Regions from separate parts of the Actinoallomurus bryophytorum genome, predicted to be linked through region 4. Evidence: riboswitches for the same ligand, from Rfam matches in the RefSeq annotation. Region 4 holds a riboswitch; each other region holds the start of a gene.
What was found. A riboswitch is a leader RNA that binds a small molecule or an ion and turns the genes downstream of it on or off. The one in region 4 is predicted to bind cobalamin.

Region 1 (3,902 bases), 2.6 Mb from region 4:
GCCGATGCCCGGCACGACGAACAGCCGCGGCCGGTAGACGGCACCGGCCGGGGAGGGCTTCGGCCGGTCGGCGCGGGTCTTCTCGTCCTGGCCGCCACCGGAGAGCGCCTGCCCGATGTCGACCAGGGCGCCCTCGCCCGGGCCGCCCTCGGCGTGCTCCTGCTCCTCGCGACCGCCCGAGCCGGGGCCGTCCGGATCGGGTTCGGGTTCGGGCTCGGTGTCGGTCTCGGACTCGGGCTCCGGGTCGCGCGCGGTCGTCTCGCCGCTCTGATCGTCCAGGTCGAGGTCGGGCGCGGGCCGCGGGGGCGGCACTTTGCCGGGAGGCGGGTCCTCCTCCACGTCGTAGTCGCCGGTGCGGTCGAGAACCTCGTCGAGCGTGTCCTCGTCCAGCCCCGGAGCGTCGAAGGGGTCGCGGCGGCGCCGGTGCGGCAGCGCGAGGCGCGCGGCGAGGCGTACGTCGGCCGGCGTGACGGCGCCGCGGTCGTGCCAGGCGGCGAGCGCGATGGCGGCGCGTGCCATCACGATGTCGGCCCGCAGCCCGTCGACCTCGAACTCGGCGCACACCGCGGTGATCTGCCGCAGTGCGCCGTCCGACAGCACGACCTTGGACAGCCGGTCGCGCGCCTCGCTGATGCGCCAGGCGAGCTCGGCGTCGGCCTGGGACCAGTCCGCCGCGAACGCGGCGGGGTCGGCCTCGTAGGCGAGACGGCGGCGTACGACCTCGGCGCGCTCGTCCGGGTCACGCGTCGCGGCCACCTCGGCGGTCAGCCCGAACCGGTCGAGCAGCTGCGGGCGCAGCTCGCCCTCTTCGGGGTTCATGGTGCCGACCAGCAGGAACCGCGACGCGTGGCGAATCGAGACGCCCTCGCGCTCGACATAGGACTGGCCCATGGCGGCGGCGTCCAGCAGCAGGTCCACGAGGTGGTCGTGGAGCAGGTTGACCTCGTCGACGTACAGCAACCCGCGATGCGCGGCGGCGAGCAGGCCCGGCTGGTACGCGCGGACGCCGTCGGTGAGCGCACGCTCGAGGTCGAGCGAACCGACGAGACGGTCCTCGGACGCGCCCACGGGAAGCTCGACGAGCCGCGCCTGGCGTACCTCGCCGGCGCGGCCGGCCTCGGCGTGCGGACCGTCGGGGCATTCGGGGTCGGGCGCCCCGGGGTCGCAGGAGAACCGGCAGCCGGCGACGACGTCGACGCCGGGCAGCAGCGCGGCGAGAGCGCGCACGATGGTCGACTTCGCCGTGCCCTTCTCCCCGCGCACGAGGACGCCACCGACCGATGGCGACACCGCGTTGATCAGGAGGGCCAGTTTGAGGTCCTCGAGTCCCGCGACGGCGGAGAACGGGTAGCTGTTCACCCGGCGATCGTCCTTTCCTCGGGTTTGCGCGCCCGTAGGTGGCCTGTCATCGGCGGCCGGAGTCTCCTGGCTGCCGGATCGTCGCCCATCCTCGGCCTTCCGGCTCACGCCGTGGCTGTCGGTGAGGAAGAACTTCCCGGTCACAGTTGCGCGACAGCCCCGGAATCGCACCGGGTTCCTCCGCGAACCGCCGATGCACAGCATGACATACGGCCCATCGGTCCTCGACATGCGCACGGAACCGGAGACCTGCGGGCGCCGGATGCTTGAATGAGGCGGTGCTTGAATAGAACGCGTTCTATTTCATGGGAGGCGCGGATGAAGCTCGGCATCAACCTCGGCTACTGGCAGCGGGATCCCGTGGACGACACCGAGACGGTGCTCGCCGCCGAACGCCTCGGCTATGACCAGGTGTTCACCGCCGAGGCGTACGGCTCCGACGCCTTCACCACACTCACCTGGTACGGCGCGCGCACCTCGCGGATCGGGCTGGGCACGGCGGTGACGCAGATGTCGGCGCGCACCCCCGCGGCCACCGCCATGCACGCGCTCACGCTGGACGGCCTGTCCGGCGGGCGGCTCGTGCTCGGGCTCGGCGCCTCCGGCCCGCAGGTGGTGGAGGGCTGGTACGGGGTGCCGTTCGCACGGCCGCTCGCACGGACGCGGGAGTACGTCCGGATCCTGCGCGACGTCTGGCGGCGCGCCGAGCCGGTGACCAATGACGGCCCGCACTACCCGCTGCCGCTGCGCCGCCACAGCCCGGACAGCGGCGTCACCGGGCTGGGCAAGCCGCTGAAGTCGATCGCGCATCCGGTGCGGCCGGACATCCCGATCTACCTCGGCGCCGAAGGGCCGAAGAACGTCGCGCTGTCCACCGAGATCGCGCAGGGCTGGCTGCCGCTGTTCGTGGATCCGAGCCGGATCGAGCCGGTCTTCGGCGAGTCCCTGCGGGGCCGGCCCGAGGGTTTCGAGATCGCGGCGACGGTCACGACGATCGTCAGTGACGACCTGCCGGCCGCGCTGGAGGTCGCGAAGATCCCGCTGGCCTTCTACATCGGCGGCATGGGCGCGCGGGACACCAACTTCCATCTGGACCTGATCGGCCGGCTGGGCTACGCCGAGGAGGCCGCGCGCGTACAGGAGCTGTTCCTGGAGGGACGCCGCGACGAGGCGGTCCGCGCCGTTCCCGACGGGCTGGCGGACGCCATCTCCCTGCTCGGCCCGCTCGGCCGGATCAAGGAGCGCCTCGCTCTGTGGCGGGAGTCCCCCGTGACGACGCTGCTCATCGCGGGGGTCAAGGACGAGCCGACGCTGCGGGCGATCCGGGACTTCGTGCGGGACTGACCGGCCGGGCGTCAGTCCCAGGCGCGCGAGAGCATCCACCCTCCGCTCGCCTCGTCATGGCGCAGCTCGTAGACGCCGATCTCCTTGTCCGGGGTCGCTTCGACCTGCCAGAACTCCCGCGCGGTCGTCTCCTCGGCCTCGGGGTTACGGTCGCGCCACCAGTCGCGCGTGGTCACCCAGTGGTCCAGCACCCGCAGGACGGTGTAGAGGCGGCCGTGCCACACGAACCGCGACGGCCGCCCGTCCACGAGCCAGACGTCCACCGGCTCGCCGTAGGACCGGCTCATGTGGACCTCGTCCATGCGTCTCGCGGACGCCGTCTCGCACCGCTCACTCCGCCCACGCGGGCCGCCTGCCTTCCCGGTCGATCGGTGCCGTGATGCCCGGGGGAAGGCGGGCGTCATCGAACATACGTTCGCATCGGGGGTTTTGGGAAGGGCTCGGCGGGTAACGCTCGGACTCCCCGGCGACCGAGAGGTGATCATCCAGGCCCGCACCACAAGGCGATACCGGCGCGACACCGTGGACGAATCCGGGACACTGACCATCAGACGGCTCTTTTAGGATCGTCCGTACGACACAAAAGGGTGAGCCGCATAGCATTGGACAGGTAAAGTGCCATGTCGTGGCAAGAGGTGCTCGAACGACGACGGTGAGTGACCTCAATTGTCGGGATGACCTGCATAAATGAGGCTCAAAGGTAGTATCGGGCAAAAACTCCGACCATCGCCATCGGGGCTCGCGTACGCTTTAGCGGCGGACGACATCCCTGGGCGAACGATCCGTCGCTCTCCGCCGCCACCGGCCACGACCCTCCATCCCCCTCACCGCTTCCCCTCCCAACCCCTCCCGTCCAGGACGGTCGACCTGGAGGTGCTCGATGTCCGATTCTCAAAGCCCCACGGTCCGCCGGCGCCGCCTGGGCATGGAACTCCGCAGGCTCCGTGAGTCCTCCAGCCTGATGATCGAGGATGTCGCCCGGCACCTCGAATGCTCGATGTCCCGCGTCAGCCGGATCGAGACGGGAAAGTCGGTCGCCCGCATCCGCGACGTTCGCGACATGCTCGACCTGTACGAGGTCGGCGACTCAGGGCAGCGCGAACAGCTGCTCACTCTGGCCAAGGATGCCCAGCAGCGGGGCTGGTGGACCGAGTACGAATCGGTGCTATCTGCCGGTCTGGACACCTATGTCGGGCTTG
Region 2 (3,902 bases), 2.6 Mb from region 4:
TCCTCGACCCGGTCGGTGACGAAGCCGGCGCGGGGATCCTGGCCCACGTACCCGACGACGTCCGCGAGGTCGCGCGGCGGATGGTCACGGGTGTCACGGCCGGCCACGGTGAGGCGGCCGGCCAGGATTCCGCCGGTGAAGTGGGGGACCAGCCCGTTGACCGCGCGCAGCAGCGTCGACTTGCCGGTCCCGGTACGGCCCACGACGAGGCAGAGCTCACCCTCGTCGATCTCCAGGTCGACCTCGGCGAGCACCGGCGGCGCCTCCTCGGCGTAGCGGAAGCCGACCCGCTCGAACCGGATCACGTCCTGTCCCCGCCGGGCACGCGTCGCAGCGGCAGGAGCGCCACGACGAGGGCGAGCAGCAGCGCGGCGGCCGTCAGCGGCGGCGGGCCGGTTCCGTACCCGTGCGTCCCGCTCGCGACCGCCGCCGCCAGACCGCACGCCGAGACGAGCCACTCCGGCCATCTCCACGGGTCCGGGCGGTAGCGCGTACGCGGCGAGCGGCGGCCGCCGAGCCACAGACCCGCGATCGCCGCGGCCAGCCCGAGGACGAGCGGCGGGGCGCCGAGGACGGCCGGCGAGCCGCCGCCCAGCAGGCCGTAGAGCCCGGCGCACACGGCGAGCAGCCCGGCGAGCGTCAGCGCGGCCGTGGCGCGGCGCAGCGCGGGCGGGACCGGAGAGGTCCGGCCGTAGCCGCGTGAGTCCATCGCCGCCGCGAGCTCGACCGACCGCTCCAGCGCGCCCTCGATGACCGGCATGACGAGCCCGCGCACGGCCCGCAGCCCGCGGTCCGGACGGCCGCGCAGCCGGTGCGCCGCCCGTACGCGCCGTACGTGTGTCACCGCCTGCGGCGCGAACGTCATCGCCACCACGACCGCGACCCCCATCTCGTACAGCGCGCCGGGCACCGCCTTCAGCAGCCGGCTGGGGCTGGCCAGGGCGTTGGCGGCGCCCAGGCAGACGAGTACGGCGGCCAGGCGCAGTCCGTCGTAGAGGCCGGAGAGCAGGCCGTGGGCGGTCACCGGGCCGCCGATCCGGGTGCCCGCCAGCCACGACGGCAGCGTCACCGACGGAAGCGTGAACAGCGCGGGCCCGGTGGCCTGCGCGGCGAACACCACCCAGAAGACGACGCGGATGACGACCACCACCAGGCCCAGGCGCAGGAACACCGCGTAGGAGCCCGCCCATGCCTCACCGGAGCGCCGCACGGCCACGACCAGGCCGGTGGCGGCCACGACCATCAGCAGGAGCAGCGGGCTGGCGGTACGGGTGGCCGCTGTGGCGAGACCGAGTGCCCACAGCCACCAGGCGCCCGGGTGCAGGTGCCGTCCGGCACTCACCCGCGCCCCCGCCGGGCGGGCGCCCTCACTGGCCGGTGCGGCGCCGCAGGGCCACCATGCTGCCGCCGGCGGCGAGCACGAGGACCACGCCGATGCCGACCGTAAGCGCGGTCGAGCCGGCGTCCTTCTTCTTCGCCGCGGGGGACGAGGGGGTGGCCGCCGGAGCGGCCGGGGCACAGGGCCCGAACGCGTCGATGGCGCAGATCAGGCCTGACTTGTCCGCCTTCGGCGTGGCCACCTTGGCGAGGACGTCCGAGCCCGTGGCACTCTGCGGCACGACCGCGCAGGACGTCTTGGCGGCGGGCGGCGTGGCGCCGGCGGGCGCGTCGGCCGGTTCGCCGTAGTCGATGACGACCGCGACCCGCTTGTCGCCTGCCCGCGCGGCGGTGGACCCGCAGATCTTCGCGAAGGCGGGCTCGGCGCGCGGAGGTGTGCCGGTGTCGCCGCTCGACCGGGCGAACCGCCAGCCTTCGACGGCGCCCTCCTTGGGATGCGCGGAGGCCGGGCCGGTCTTGGCGAAGGCCCAGTCCGAGCCGCTCGCCTGCCAGTAACCCCAGAACGCGGTGGCATCCGCCGTCGCCGGGGCGGCGAAAGCGAGAGTCGCCCCGACGACAAGGGCCGACACAACGCCGGATCGCTTGAGCATGGGCGCCTTTCTGGTGCTCTGCGAGGTCCCGGCGGAACGGGCGCACCGCGAGCACGCGCCCGGACTCCACCCGCAGACCACGACGGATTTCAGAGCCACACGGGGAGTATCCGTCGGATACGCCCCAGCGCCGGCGCGGGCATCCCGGCTCGCCTGCGGGCGGATGCCCGCCGGTCCACGGTTGCGGGTCAGCGCCGGATTCGAACCGGCTTTCCCCACGTCGGCGCGTGTGCTGCTGCCGATGAGTTGACCACGGACGCTGAGACCTCGTCAAAACGGCTCAGACCGGTAATCTGACGCATCGTGAGCCAATCCCCCGGCGGCCCGCCGCCCGAAGGCCCGGAGCCCCCGGATGATCCGCCGCCCGGCGCCCCCCGGCCAGAGCAAGGCCCCGCGACCGAGGAGTGGCAGCCGCCACACCCCGCGTCTCCGGCGCCGTCCCCGTACGGACCTCCTCCCCAGTACGGACCCCCGCAGGGACCGCCCCCTCAGGGGCCGCCTCCCGGGTACGGTCCCTCGCCGTACGGGGCGCCGCCGCCCGGTGCACCCCCGTACGGGCAGCAGCCGTACCCGCCGCAGTACGGACAGCCGCCTTATGGGCAGCCTCCGTACGGGCAGCCGTACGGGCAGCCCGTCCCCACCCGCAGGCGCCGGGGGCTGGTAATCGGCCTGGTCGCCGGGTTCCTCGTCCTGGCGGTCTGCGTCGCGGTCACCGCCGTGCTCGTCTCGCGCGACAAGTCGCTCGGCAAGCCGGCCCCCCTGCCCAGCGGCGTCACGGCCGAGGTGTCCTCGGTCGGGACCGTGACCATGGCGAAGCCCGGGGTCACCGTCCCGCTCGTCGACGTCTACGAGGACTTCCAGTGCCCGATCTGCAAGGAGTTCCACCGGGTCAACGACGTGACGCTCAAGAACCTCGCCGGGGAGGGGCGGGCGAAGATCGTCTACCACCCGATCGTGATCTTCACCAGTGAGCCGCTGTCGGGGAACTCGGTACGCGCGTCGGCCGCGGCGCACTGCATCACCGACGGGGCGCGGTGGCTGGCCTTCCAGGACCAGCTCTTCCTCCACCAGCCGCCGGAGGGGTCGGTCGGCTTCAGCACCACCGACCTGGTGTCCTACGGCCGGAGCGCGGGAATCGACGACTCGGGGTTCGGGTCGTGCGTGCGGAGCCAGCGGTACGCGGCAGAGGTGAGACAGACGAGCCAGACGGCGATCTCGGGTGGCGTGTTCGGCACGCCGACGGTGAACGTGGGCGGCGTGGCGCTGCCCTCGAGTGAGACGCTGACGGCCGAAGGATTGCGCAACGCGATCATCGCGGCCGGGTGAGGCCGCGGCTACTGCGGACACAGAGGAGACCAATGCCCTGGAGCTGGCGCTACGAGAAGGCCGACGGATCGGTGACCGAGGCCCCCGACCTCGGAGACGAGACGTGGACCACACAGGCGGACGCCGAGTCGTGGGTGGGGGAGAACTGGCGGAGCCTGGTCGAGGCCGGCGTCGACCAGGTCAGCCTGCTCGAGGACGGCCGCAAGGTGTACGGCCCGATGAGCCTGCACCCGCCCGAGGGGTGAGGCGCCCGCCACCGGCGCGCGGGACGGGCCCCACCCCCTGCCCGAGGGGGTGGCCCGCCCGCGGGTGCCATCTGCCCGAGTGGGGCGCCAGCCTGCGGTCGTCGGGGTACGCATCGCGGCGGGCTCCTATCCGGCGGTCCGGTCGGCGCCAGGCGACGCGTCCCTGATCGTCTGAGGCTCGCCGGTCACCACCTCGCCGGCGGTTTTCGCCGTCGTCGGCCCGGTCGGCGGTCGTGGCGGTACGCGTCGTGGCGGGCCACGTCGCGGTTCGGTCGCCCTCAGTGACGTGGGGCTGATCGTCTCGGGCCGCCCATCACCACCTCGGCGGCTGCCGCCACCGTCG
Region 3 (3,902 bases), 2.5 Mb from region 4:
GCGTTCGACCTCCGGCACCGCCGACCCGAGCACCTCGGCGCAGACGGCCGGTGCCTTAGATGCGTCCCAGCCGAGCGTCTCCATGCCGACGACGAGCCGCCGCGCGACGGCCTCGAGCAGGTCGATCACGTCGGAGGCGGTACGCGCCGGGCCATCGGCGATCTCGGCGAGCCCGCCCGCGTTCGCCTCCGCTCCGGGGGTGGCGAGCAGGGTCTTCTCGTCCAGGCCGTACCGCGCGGCGATGGCCGCACGCAGGCCCGGCAGCGCGCCGTGCCGCCCGGCCCAGACCTGGGTGGCCCGCAGCACCGCGAGGACGAGGTTGACCCGCTGTTCGGGATCGGGCGCGTCGCCGAGGATGTGCAGCCCGTCCCGGATCTGCACGTCCTTGATCTCGCACAGGTAGCCGTCGACGTGCAGGACGAACTCGTCGAACGCGGTCGCGTCGGGCTGGTCGTCGATGTGCAGGTCGTGGTGCAGCTGGGCGGCCTCGATCAGGGTCCAGATCTGCGCGCGCACGGCGGGCAACTTGGTCGGGTCGAGCGCCTGCACCGTGGCGTACTCGTCCAGGAGCTGTTCGAGCTTGGCCAGGTCCCCGTACGTGTCGGCGCGCGCCATCGGCGGCACCATGTGGTCCACGATGGTCGCGTGCCCGCGGCGCTTGGCCTGGGTGCCCTCGCCCGGGTCGTTGACGATGAACGGGTAGACGAGCGGCAGGTCGCCGAGGACCGCGTCGGGGGCGCACTCCGCGGACAGGCCGAGGCCCTTTCCGGGCAGCCATTCGAGAGTGCCGTGCTTGCCGAGGTGGACGACGGCGTCGGCGCCGAAGGTCCCGTCGAGCCAGCGGTAGGCGGCCAGGTAGTGGTGCGAGGGCGGCAGGTCGGGGTCGTGGTAGATCGCGACCGGGTTCTCGCCGAACCCGCGCGGCGGCTGGATCATCAGCAGCACGTTGCCGAAGCGCAGCGACGCCAGCACGATGTCGTCGCCATCGGTGTACAGCTCGCCCGGCGGCTCGCCCCAGTGCCGCCGTACGCCCTCGCGCAGGGAGTCCGGCAGCGCCGCGAACCATCGCTCGTAGTCCGCCAGCGGCACCCGCGCGGGCGCGGCGCGCAACTGCTCCTCGGTCAGCCACTCCACGTCGTGACCGCCCGCCGCGATCAGTGTGTGGATGAGCTTGTCGCCGTCGGTCGGATGGTCGCCGACCTGGTAGCCGGCCTCCTTCAGCGCCGCCAGCAGGCGTACCGCCGAGACCGGCGTGTCCAGGCCGACCGCGTTGCCGACGCGTGCGTGCTTGGTCGGGTACGACGACAGCACGATCGCCAGCTTCCGGTCGGCGGGCGGCGTGTGCCGCAGCCGCGCGTGGCGTACGGCGATGCCGGCGACGCGGGCGGCGCGTTCGGGGTCGGCGGCGTACACCGGGATGCCGTCGGGGCCCTCCTCCTTGAAGGAGAACGGCACCGAGATCAGGCGGCCGTCGAACTCGGGGATGGCGACCTGCATGGCCGCGTCCATCGGTGACAGCGCCGCGTCCGAGGCGTCCCAGACCTCCCGCGACGTGGTCAGGCACATTCCCTGGATGACCGGGACGTCCAGAGTGGCCAGGGCGCCCGCGTCCCAGCCGTCCTCGGCCGACGCACCTGCCGCGAGCACCGTGACCACGACGGTGTCGGCGCGGCCGAGGAGCTCCATCAGGCCCTCGTCGGCGGCGCGCAGCGAGCCGCAGAAGACCGGCAGGGCGTTGCCGCCCGCCGCCTCGATCCGCTCGCAGAGGGTGTCGACGAACGCGGTGTTGCCGGACAGCTCGTGGGCGCGGTAGAAGACCACGCCCACGGTCGGCCGCCCCTCGCGTACGACGGGGTCGCCGTGCACGCCGTACGCGGGCATCGCCTGCGGCGGCGCCCAGGGCTCCTCGTCGCCGGGTGACAGCATCCCGGCCAGGAAGCGCGCCAGCTCGCGCAGGTTGCCGACGCCGCCCTCGCGCAGGTAGTCCAGGGCCTCGGTGGCGACGCCGGACGGCACGGTGGACAGGGCCATCAGCTCGGCGTCCGGGCTCGCCTCGCCGCCCAGCGCGACGAGTGGCAGGCCACGTCGCCGCAGGTCCTCGACGCCCTCGCGCCAGGTGCTGAGGCCGCCGAGGAGCCGCAGGACCACGGCGTCGACGCCCTCGCACAGCGCGTCCAGGTCGGCGACGCCGAGGCGGGCCGGGTTACCGGTCGCGTAACCGGCCGAACGAGCCGACAAGAGCTCGGTGTCGGCGGTGGAGAGCAGCAAGACGCGCACGTGTGAGTCCTTCCCTCGGGGGTCCTCGCCCCGGGCCGGGTGCCTATCGCGGACGGCGGGAAGTCTCCTGACTCTCAGGTCATCGCACGGCGGCCCGGACCCCCTCGTGGGGACCGGTACCACCACCCGCGGCCTTCCAGCTCGCCGCCGTGGCCGTATGCGCGGGCTCGCTACCTGATCACAGTTGCGGGACAGCCCCGGAATCGCACCGGGTTCCTTCCCTCGCCGTCGCGGGACAGTCTACGGAGACCAGGGCCCTGCCGATACGTGCCGGATGTCACCCTCCACGGCTACCGTGGGCGCATGAGCGGTACCGGGCTCATCATGGAGCGGGCCGAGGTGACGCCGCCGGCGCACCTGGCGCCGTTCGTCGCGCACTACTCGGGCTACCGCTACGAGGGCCTGCCGCCGGGCACCCACCACGGCCTCCCGTCGCCGTACCTCACGATCGTCATCAGCCTCGGCGCGCCGACCCGTACGACGGTCATGCCCGACCCGCGGCAGGCGCCGGCCGAGTTCGCCGCGCTCCTGGGCGGGATGCACACCCGGGCCGCGCTGATCGAGCACGACGGCAGCCAGTACGGCGTCCAGCTCTCGCTCACTCCCGACGGCGCGAGGTCGCTGCTCGGCATGCCCGCCGGCGAGCTCGCGTCCACGATCGTCCCGCTCGACGGGCTCGCCCACACGCGCATGGGCGAGCTCATCGAGCGCATGGGCGAGGCACACTCGTGGCCCGCCCGCTTCGCCATCCTCAACGAGGTGCTGTCTCGCGACCTCGGCCGGCTGCCGGCGCCTTCGGCCGAGCTGGGCCACGCGTGGCGGCTCCTGACCTCACGCGGTGGCCGCGTCCGCATCGACGACCTCGCACGCGAGGTCGGCTGGAGCCGCCGGCACCTCGGCGAGCGCTTCACCGCGGAGTACGGCCTGAGCCCCAAGGAGGCGGCGCGCGTCATGCGCTTCGAGCGGTCGAAGCTCCTGCTGACGCGGCGCGAACGGCCCGCACTGGCCGCCGTCGCGGCGGCGTGCGGCTACTACGACCAGGCCCATCTGGCGCGCGAGTGGAACTCCTTCATCGGATGTCCGCCGTCGGTCTGGCTGACCGGCGACGACCTCCCATTCATCCAAGACGAGGAGGTGGAGCCTTAGCGACGATAGGGCCATGAGCGATACCAGGATCTGGCCCTCGATCCGCTACTCCGACGCCCACGCCGCGATCCGCTTTCTCATCGACGCGTTCGGGTTCGAACGCGTCGCCGTCTACGAGACCGGCGATCGCGTCGACCACGCCGAGCTCCGCTGGCCTACGGGAGGTGGCGTCATGCTCGGCAGCGCCTCACGCGAGGACAGCTCCATCTCCGGCCTGCCGGCCGGCACCGGCTCGGTCTACGTCGTGACGGACGACCCCGCGACCCTGTTCAAGCGCGCCGTCGCGGCGGGCGCGACCGTCGTCAGGGCGCCGCAGGAGGAGTCGTACGGTCTGGGCTTCACCGTCCGCGACCCCGAAGGGGTCTTCTGGAGCTTCGGCACGTACGCGGGCGCCGGAAGCTGAGCCCGGTCACAGTCAGGGGATGAAGATGTCGGAACGAATCCTTGCCGGCGATCCGTTCGGTGGCCGGCAGCCGACC
Region 4 (3,902 bases):
ACTTCCTCGGCTTCCCCTGCCACTGATCCGATCAGAGACTGAGGAGTAGCCGTGGAACGGCGATTCATCGTGCGTGGGCTGCTGGTCGGGGCGATCGGAGGACTCCTGGCGTTCGTTTTCGCCAGGATCTTCGCCGAGCCGCAGATCCAGCGGGCCATCGATTATGAGAGCGGTCGTGATGCCGCCCAGGCCGTCCTGGACAAGGCGGCCGGTCTGACCGCTGAGACGGCCGGACCGGACCTGTTCAGCCGGACGATCCAGGCCAACGTCGGCATCGGCGTGGGCATGATCGCGTTCGGTGCGGCGATGGGCGGTCTGTACGCGGTCGCCTATGCCCTGGCCTGCGGCCGTACCGGGAAGCTGCGGCCACGGAACCTGGCGCTGCTGGTCGCGCTCGGCGGGTTCCTGGGGTTCTACCTGATCCCGTTCATCAAGTACCCGGCCAACCCGCCCGCCATCGGCCATGAGGAGACCATCCGCGATCGGAGCGGCCTGTATCTGGTGATGGTCGTGAGCTCGATCGCCTTCCTGGTGCTGGCGGTCTGGCTGGGCCAGCGGCTCAAACCGCGATTCGGGAACTGGAACGCGACCCTGCTCGCCGCGCTGGCGTGCGCGGTCGCGATAGGGATCGTGATGGCGCTGCTGCCCTCGCTCGGGCATCTGCACGCCAACGTCGAGCAGTTCGGCAGGCATCCCACCGAGACACCCCTGCCGCTGAAGGACCCCCAGGGCCGCATCGTCTACCCGGGCTTCCCGGCGGACGTGCTGTTCAATTTCCGCTTCTACTCGGTGGCCGCGCAGGCCATCCTGTGGGCGGCGATCGGCCTGTGCTTCGCACCCCTGGCCGAGCGGCTGTTCGCCGAGACCGCGCAGGCGCCCGGCACCGCACCCGAGCCGGTCACGGCCTGACGAACCGCCACACCGTCCCCGCTCCGGTCCTCCGGAGCGGGGATTCGTCATGCGGTTCAGGGCTCTCCTCGGCCGCGACACACGCAACATCTTGTAGTCCTACCTCCGGGTGGCCACTACATGTATGGTTCTCGGTGTTGCTGGTGCACCCGCGCCTCGTGTGGCGGGTGTCGTAAGAGGGAACCCGGTGTGAGTCCGGGACTGCCCCGCAGCGGTGAGCAGGAACGACCGCCGTCAACAGCACTGGGCCCCGGCCTGGGAAGCGACGGCCAGTAGGACACACCCGATCCGGGGTGTGGCGCCCGCGAGTCCGAAGACCTGCCAGTGACCCGTGCGCGGGAGCGCGCGGTCGTCCAGGCCTCGCGGGAGGGCCGGCGGCGGGGTCGTGTTCTCCGTGCGCGCCTTTCGTGAGGTGAAGCTCGCGAGGGAGAGAGCACGTGACACAACAGCTCATCGCGCCGCACACCACCATCACCAGCGCCGAACCCGCGCTCAAAGCCGAGGTCGAGCGCGCCTGCGCCGGGCTGCCGGACACCGATCCGAGGCGTATCGGCCTCACCGGTGATCTGGCCGAGGCCGTACGGCAGGCCGCTGCTCTGGTGGTCGCCGAGCCCGCCTACTCCACGGTGGCGGCCCGGTTGCTGGCCCGGCTGATCGCCGGCGAGACGGGCCCGTTGACGTTCGGCGCTTCGGTCGCGGCGGCACATGCGCAGGGTCTGCTCAATGACGAGACCGCCGCGTTCGTGGCCCGCAACGCGCCGGCCCTGGACGCGCTGGCCGACCATGACGCCGACGACCGGTTCACCTACTTCGGGCTGCGGACCGTCCATGACCGTTACCTGCTGCGGCACCCGGTGACGCGGCGGGTGCTGGAACGCCCGCAGTTCTTCTTCCTGCGCGTGGCGTGCGGGCTGGCCGAGACCGTCGCCGAGGCCGCGGAGCTGTACGGGCTGATGTCGCGCCTCGCGTACCTGCCCAGCTCGCCCACCCTGTTCAACTCGGGCGCCGCCCGCCCGCAGCTGTCCTCGTGCTTCCTGCTGGACTCGCCGCGCGACGAGCTGGAGGCGATCTACGAGCGGTACGGGCAGGTCGCGCGCCTCAGCAAGTACGCCGGCGGCATCGGGATCTCCTGGACCCGCGTACGCAGCCGAGGCTCGCTGATCCGCGGCACGAACGGGCACTCCAACGGCATCGTGCCGTGGCTGCGTACGCTCGACGCCAGCGTCGCGGCGGTCAACCAGGGCGGGCGGCGCAAGGGCGCGGCGTGCGTCTATCTCGAGCCGTGGCACGCCGACGTCGAGGAGTTCCTCGAACTGCGGGACAACACGGGGGAGGACGCCCGGCGTACGCACAACCTCAACCTGGCCAACTGGGTGCCGGATGAGTTCATGCGCCGCGTCGAGGCCGACGCGACCTGGTCGCTGTTCGACCCCAAGCAGGTGCCCGAGCTGGCCGACCTGTGGGGAGAGGAGTTCGACGCGGCCTACCGCGGGGCCGAGGCCGACGGCCGGTTCGTGCGCCAGGTCCCCGCGCGGCAACTGTACGGCGCGATGATGCGCACCCTCGCGCAGACCGGCAACGGGTGGATGACGTTCAAGGACGCCGCCAACCGTGCCTGCAACCAGACCGCCGAGCCCGGCAACGTCGTGCACCTGTCCAACCTGTGCACCGAGATCCTGGAGGTCACCGGCGACGCCGAGACCGCGGTGTGCAACCTCGGCTCGATCAACCTCGCCGCGCACGTGACCGACGACGGGCTGGACTGGACGCGGCTGCGTGCCACGGCCCGTACGGCCGTGCGGTTCCTGGACCGCACCATCGACCGCGGTTTCTATCCCACGCCGGAGGCGGCCGCGGCCAACCGGCGGTGGCGCCCGGTCGGCCTGGGCGTGATGGGCCTGGCCGACGTGTTCTTCCGGCTGCGGCTGGCGTTCGACTCGCCCGAGGCCCTGGAGCTGTCCACGCGCATCGCCGAGGAGATCGCGCTGGCCGCGTACGGCGAGTCGGCGGCGCTGGCGGCCGCGAACGGCCCGCACCCCTCCTATGACCGGACACGTGCCGCCCGCGGCGTGCTGCACCCGGACCACTGGCCGGACGCCACGCCGGTGCACGCCGCCGAGTGGGAGGCACTGCGCACGCGTATCGGTGAGGCCGGGCTGCGGAACTCGCTGCTGGTGGCGATCGCGCCGACGGCGACCATCGCCTCGATCGCCGGCTGTTTCGAGTGCATCGAGCCGCAGGTGTCCAACGTCTTCAAGCGCGAGACGCTGTCGGGGGAGTTCCTGCAGATCAACACCTACCTGGTCGCGGACCTGAAGAAGCGCGGGCTGTGGACGCCGCGCGTCCGCGACGCGATCAAACGCGCCGACGGCTCCGTGGCCGGCGTCGCGGAACTGCCCGCCGACCTGCGCACGCTTTACCGCACCGCATGGGAGCTGCCGCAGAAGGCGCTGATCGACCTGGCCGCCGCGCGCACGCCGTACGTCGACCAGTCCCAGTCGCTGAACCTGTTCATGGCCGCCCCGACCATCGGGAAGCTGTCCTCGATGTACGCCTACGCGTGGCGGTCGGGTCTGAAGACGACCTATTACCTGCGTTCGCGTCCGGCCACCCGCATCACCCAGACCACCGTCACGCCCGCCGCCGACGCCGTGGCGTGCTCCCTGGAGAACCCCGAGACCTGCGAGGCGTGCCAATGAGCCTGCTCGACCCCGGTATGGACCTGACGCTGCGCCCGATGCGCTACCCGGCCTTCTACGACCGGTTCCGCGCCGCGATCCGCAACACCTGGACGGTCGAGGAAGTCGACCTGCACTCCGACCTCGCCGACCTGGCCCGCCTCACGCCCGGCGAGGTGCACCTGGTCAACCGGCTGGTGGCCTTCTTCGCGACCGGCGACACCATCGTCGCCAACAACCTGGTGCTGAACCTCTACACCCACCTCAACGCGCCCGAGGCCCGGTTGTACCTGTCCCGGCAGCTGTACGAGGAGG

Region 1: it holds a riboswitch for cobalamin, as region 4 does, so the genes downstream of both, FB559_RS25340 (magnesium chelatase subunit D family protein) here and FB559_RS13290 (ribonucleoside-diphosphate reductase subunit alpha) in region 4, are expected to answer to the same signal.
Region 2: it holds a riboswitch for cobalamin, as region 4 does, so the genes downstream of both, FB559_RS01105 (SCO2322 family protein) here and FB559_RS13290 (ribonucleoside-diphosphate reductase subunit alpha) in region 4, are expected to answer to the same signal.
Region 3: it holds a riboswitch for cobalamin, as region 4 does, so the genes downstream of both, cobN (cobaltochelatase subunit CobN) here and FB559_RS13290 (ribonucleoside-diphosphate reductase subunit alpha) in region 4, are expected to answer to the same signal.

What each region holds. Positions count from the first base shown of each region.
Region 1 is NZ_VFOZ01000001.1:5,390,060-5,393,961, reverse strand. Features, by position in the region: gene FB559_RS25340 (magnesium chelatase subunit D family protein) at 1-1,359, opposite strand, end outside; cobalamin riboswitch at 1,397-1,566, opposite strand; gene FB559_RS25335 (LLM class F420-dependent oxidoreductase) at 1,678-2,703, shown strand; gene FB559_RS25330 (DUF6504 family protein) at 2,715-2,990, opposite strand; gene FB559_RS25325 (helix-turn-helix domain-containing protein) at 3,584-3,902, shown strand, end outside.
Region 2 is NZ_VFOZ01000001.1:225,070-228,971, reverse strand. Features, by position in the region: gene FB559_RS01115 (ABC transporter ATP-binding protein) at 1-305, opposite strand, end outside; gene FB559_RS01110 (energy-coupling factor transporter transmembrane component T) at 302-1,342, opposite strand; gene FB559_RS01105 (SCO2322 family protein) at 1,368-1,988, opposite strand; cobalamin riboswitch at 2,106-2,265, opposite strand; gene FB559_RS46045 (DsbA family protein) at 2,292-3,314, shown strand; gene FB559_RS01095 (hypothetical protein) at 3,347-3,559, shown strand.
Region 3 is NZ_VFOZ01000001.1:5,353,911-5,357,812, reverse strand. Features, by position in the region: gene cobN (cobaltochelatase subunit CobN) at 1-2,277, opposite strand, end outside; cobalamin riboswitch at 2,338-2,496, opposite strand; gene FB559_RS25140 (helix-turn-helix domain-containing protein) at 2,581-3,423, shown strand; gene FB559_RS25135 (VOC family protein) at 3,437-3,826, shown strand; gene FB559_RS25130 (class I SAM-dependent methyltransferase) at 3,852-3,902, shown strand, end outside.
Region 4 is NZ_VFOZ01000001.1:2,829,627-2,833,528, reverse strand. Features, by position in the region: gene FB559_RS13300 (CbtB domain-containing protein) at 1-26, shown strand, start outside; gene FB559_RS13295 (CbtA family protein) at 52-909, shown strand; cobalamin riboswitch at 1,034-1,249, shown strand; gene FB559_RS13290 (ribonucleoside-diphosphate reductase subunit alpha) at 1,347-3,608, shown strand; gene FB559_RS13285 (ribonucleotide-diphosphate reductase subunit beta) at 3,605-3,902, shown strand, end outside.